DNA from 2 places in the Streptomyces sp. 2P-4 genome. Region 1 is predicted to be linked to the other one. Evidence: predicted binding sites of a transcription regulator. Region 1 holds the regulator's gene; the other holds the start of a gene.

Evidence for each region. The regulator HspR, encoded in region 1, represses chaperone genes until heat shock. The targets are predictions, from matches to a motif close to TTGAGNNNNNNNNNCTCAA.
Region 2: the regulator HspR is predicted to act here: its motif matches at 1,178-1,196, upstream of lon (endopeptidase La).

What each region holds. Positions count from the first base shown of each region.
Region 1 is NZ_CP095011.1:3,427,252-3,429,642, reverse strand. It holds gene grpE (nucleotide exchange factor GrpE) at 1-188, shown strand, start outside; gene dnaJ (molecular chaperone DnaJ) at 237-1,412, shown strand; gene MUK52_RS14950 (heat shock protein transcriptional repressor HspR) at 1,414-1,884, shown strand; gene MUK52_RS14945 (helix-turn-helix transcriptional regulator) at 2,038-2,391, opposite strand, start outside.
Region 2 is NZ_CP095011.1:2,400,333-2,402,723, forward strand. It holds gene lon (endopeptidase La) at 1-1,155, opposite strand, end outside; gene MUK52_RS09985 (DUF1877 family protein) at 1,327-1,845, shown strand; gene MUK52_RS09990 (glycosyltransferase family protein) at 1,999-2,391, opposite strand, start outside.

The DNA.
Region 1 (2,391 bases):
ACGCGCCGGACGTCACCGAGACGACCTGCGTGGCGATCCTGCAGCCCGGGTACCGGATCGGGGAGCGCACCATCCGCCCGGCACGGGTCGCCGTGGCCGAGCCCCAGCCGGGCGCGGCGCCCAAGTCCGAGTCCGGGGAGGGCGACGCGCCGTCGGACAAGGACGCGGATGCTCCCGAAAAGGGCTGACGTCCGCGAGCGCGGTCAGGTGAAGGCACGGGAGGAGGGACACCGGGGATGAGCACGAAGGACTTCGTCGAGAAGGACTACTACAAGGTCCTCGGTGTCCCGAAGGACGCCACCGAGGCCGAGATCAAGAAGGCGTACCGGAAGCTCGCCCGCGAGTACCACCCGGACGCCAACAAGGGCGACGCCGCGGCCGAGGAGCGCTTCAAGGAGATCTCCGAGGCGAACGACGTCCTCGGCGACGCCAAGAAGCGCAAGGAGTACGACGAGGCCCGCGCCCTGTTCGGGAACGGCGGCTTCCGCCCCGGCCCGGGCGCGGGCGGCTCGTTCAACTTCGACCTGGGGGACCTCTTCGGGGGCTCCCAGCCCGGCGCGGGCGGCTTCGGCGGCGGCGGCGGCCTCGGCGACGTGTTCGGCGGGCTGTTCAACCGCGGCGGCGCCGGCCCGGGCGCCCGGACCCAGCCGCGCCGGGGCCAGGACATCGAGTCGGAGGTCACCCTCTCCTTCACGGAGGCGGTGGACGGGGCCACGGTCCCGCTGCGGATGTCCTCCCAGGCGCCCTGCAAGGCCTGTTCGGGCACCGGCGACAAGAACGGCACCCCGCGGGTGTGCCCGACCTGCGTCGGCACCGGCCAGGTGTCGCGGGGCAGCGGCGGCGGCTTCTCGCTGACCGACCCGTGCGCGGACTGCAAGGGCCGCGGCCTGATCGCGGAGAGCCCCTGCGAGGTCTGCCACGGCAGCGGCCGCGCCAAGTCCTCCCGGACGATGCAGGTCCGGATCCCGGCGGGCGTCTCCGACGGCCAGCGGATCCGGCTGCGCGGCAAGGGCGCGCCGGGCGAGCGCGGCGGACCCGCCGGCGACCTGTACGTGGTGGTCCACGTGGGCAGCCACCCGGTGTTCTCCCGCAAGGGCGACAACCTGACCGTGACGGTCCCCGTCACGTTCACCGAGGCCGCCCTGGGCGCCGACATCAGGGTCCCGACCCTGAACGGCCCTGCGGTGACGCTGAAGCTTCCGCCGGGCACCCCGTCCGGCCGTACGATGCGCGCCCGCGGCAAGGGCGCCGTCCGCAAGGACGGCACCCGCGGCGACCTGCTCGTCACGGTGGAGGTCGCGGTCCCGGCCACGCTGTCGGACAAGGCCCGCGAGGCCCTGGAGATGTACCGCGACGCGACGGTGTCGGAGGACCCGCGCGCCGCGCTGTTCGAGTCCGCGAAGGGAGCATGACATGGACGGCCGCCGACGACAGCCGCGGTTCGGTGGCGGGGCGTACGAGCTGACCGACGAGACCCCGGTCTACGTGATCTCGGTGGCCGCCCAGCTCTCCGGCCTGCACCCGCAGACGCTGCGCCAGTACGACCGTCTCGGGCTGGTCTCCCCCGACCGGACCGCGGGCCGCGGCCGCCGGTATTCGGCCAGGGACATCGAGCTGCTCCGCACGGTGCAGGCGCTGTCCCAGGACGAGGGCATCAACCTCGCCGGCATCAAGCGCATCATCGAACTCCAGAACCAGGTGGCCGCCCTCCAGGCGCGCGTGGCCGAGCTGTCGGCCGCGGTCGACGGAGCGGCCGCGGTGATGCAGCAGCGCGAGGCCCAGGTGCACGCCTCGTACCGGCGGGATCTGGTCAAGTACCAGCCGCCGGTCGGGGGCAACGCCCTGGTCGTCTGGCGGCCCGCGCCGAAGCGGTCCGCGGACTGACCGCAGCCCCGCCCCGGCCCGTCGCCCGGGGCCGCTGGAGGCCCGTACAGCGCGCGCAAGGCCCCGCCCGGTGTTTCCGGGCGGGGCCTTGCGCGTCCGGCCCGCAGGGGCCGGCCCGGGGCTCTGCGCGGGCCTGCCGGGCCCGCCGCCTGCTCAGTCGGGGTCGTCCTCCTCCAGGATCCCCGACCGGGCTATGAGGAAGCCGAGTTGGGCGCGGCTGCCGCTGCCGAGGATGCCGGCGAGCTTGGCGATGTGCGCGCGGCAGGTCCGAACGTTCATGCCCAGCCGGCGGGCGATCGCCTCGTCCACGTGCCCCTCGACGAGGAGTTGGGCGATGGTGCGCTGGACGCCCGAGATGCCGTCGCGGGTGTGCCGGTAGGTGACCTCCTCCTGGAGCGGCACGGCGCGGTGCCACAGCTGCTCGAACACCTTGATGAGGTAGTCGACGAGGCCGGGGTGGCGCAGTTCCAGGGCGACCTGGCGGTCGTCGCTGGCGGGGATGAAGGC
Region 2 (2,391 bases), 1.0 Mb from region 1:
GACGAACTTGCGGCCCATCGCGTGGGCGACGGACTCGCCGAGGGAGGTCTTGCCGACGCCGGGCGGCCCGACGAGGGCGAGGACGGCCCCGCCGCGGCGGCCGCCGACGACGCCCAGCCCGCGGTCGGAGCGGCGCTTGCGGACGGCGAGGTACTCGGTGATGCGGTCCTTGACGTCGGCGAGGCCGGCGTGCTCGGCGTCCAGGACGGCACGGGCGCCGCGGATGTCGTAGGCGTCCTCGCTGTGCTCGTTCCAGGGGAGTTCGAGGACGGTGTCCAGCCAGGTGAGGATCCAGGATCCCTCCGGGGACTGGTCGCTGGCCCGCTCCAGCTTGTCGACCTCCTTGAGCGCGGCCTCGCGGACCTTCTCCGGGAGGTCGGCGGCCTCGACGCGGGCGCGGTAGTCGTCGGACTCCTCGCCCTCCTTCTCGCCGTTCAGCTCGCGGAGCTCCTTGCGGACGGCTTCGAGCTGGCGGCGCAGCAGGAACTCGCGCTGCTGCTTGTCCACGCCGTCCTGGACGTCCTTGGCGATGGACTCGGCGACGTCCTGCTCGGCGAGGTGGTCGCGCAGCCAGGCGATGGCGAGACGGAGGCGGGCGACGGGATCGGCGGTCTCCAGCAGCTCGACCTTCTGGGCGACGGTCAGGAACGGGGAGTAGCCGGAGTTGTCGGCGAGCGCGGAGACGCCCTCGATCTGCTGGATGCGGTCGACGACCTGCCAGGCGCCGCGCTTCTTGAGCCAGCTGGTGGCGAGGGCCTTGTACTCCTTGACGAGCTCGGTGACGGCGCCGGGCAGCGGGTCCGCGAGCCGCTCGTCGACGCTCTCCCCCTCGACCCACAGGGCGGCGCCGGGTCCGGTGGTGCCGGCGCCGATACGGACGCGGCCGACGCCGCGGATGAGGGCGCCGGGGTCGCCGTCGGCGAGGCGGCCCACCTGCTCGACGGTCCCGAGCACACCGGTGCCGGCGTACCGCCCGTCGACCCGCGGGACGAGCAGCACCCGCGGCTTCCCGCTGCCGCCCGCGGCCTGGGCGGCCTCGACGGCACCCCGCACCTCGGCGTCGGACAGGTCCAGCGGAACCACCATTCCGGGCAGCACGACCTCGTCGTCGAGCGGCAGCACGGGCAGGGTGAGCGTTACGGACGTCGAAGCCATGATCTTCCTTCCGGCAGTCAAGTTGAGCTACACCGACTCAATGGATATGCGCGGGCCGGTGTTCCCCAACAGGTGTTCGCCCGGGGCGAACGAGCCGGGGGCGGGTGCAGGCGCTCCCCGCGGACGGCGGGTCCGGGTCGGGCTGTCGGTGGGGCGGCTTAGCCTCCGGGCATGAGCATGATCGGGATGTACGTGCGGTTGCGGCCCGCCGAGTTCCGGCGGGCGCTGCGCGAGCCGGACTGGGCGCGGGAGCGCGCGGAGGGGGCGGCCGAGGCGGAGTGCGCGGCGGCGCCGGTGCCGCCTTCCGCGGGGGCGGTCCCGCCGCGGTGCCACAGCACCGGCAAGGCGTGGCACGCGCTGTCGTTCCTGCTGGACCGGATCGGCTTCCCGGTGGATGTCGTGTACGGCGACGCGGCGGTGCCGGGCGCGTCCCCCTGGGGGTACGGGCCGCCGCGGCACCTCGCGCCCGACCGCGTCGCCGCGGCCGCCGAGGCCCTCGCCTCCACGCCGCCCGCAATGCTGGTCGAGGGGGTGACCGCGCGGGACCTGGCCGCGGAGGGCGTTTACCCGGCGGCGGTGTGGGAGCGCGGGGAGTCACTGGAGTGGGTGGTGGACCGCTACCGGGAGCTGCGGCAGTTCTTCAGCGGGGCGGCCCGGGAGGGGGACGGGGTGCTCGTCTGGGTGGAGTGAGGGTGATCGGGGCGGGTGGTGCACCGAGGCGCTTCGCGAGCGCGGGCGTCCCTGGTACGGGGTGGCCCGCCGCGAGGCGGGAGTGACCCGTACGCAGCGGGTTGCCGCCCCGGCCGGCGGGCTCAGGGCACGTGCCGGGACAGGTGTGGACGGCTACGGGCACGTGCCGTGGCGGGCGTGGATCGTCAGGCGGGCGCCGTGGAGGTCCGTCACCGAGCAGACGTCGAAGTGGGCGGCCAGGACCTCCCGTTTCACCGCCTCCCGCGGGTACGGGTCCAGCGGCTGGCCCTCCGGGTCGGTCAGGGCCAGCACCCGCGGTGACGCCAGCAGCCGGGCCCGGATCTCGTCCGGCGGCAGCTCCGTGCCCCACAGGCTCGCCGAGGCGGCGGGGGTCCGCTCCAGCGCCAGGTCGGACAGGGTGCCGTACACGCCCGGCGAGGACAGCAGCCACTCGCGGCGCCGGGCCGGCATGAACAGCACCGGGTCGCCGGGGCGGGCCTGCTCGCGGACGGCGGCGGCCACGGCGAGGGCGTCGTCCTTGCGGCT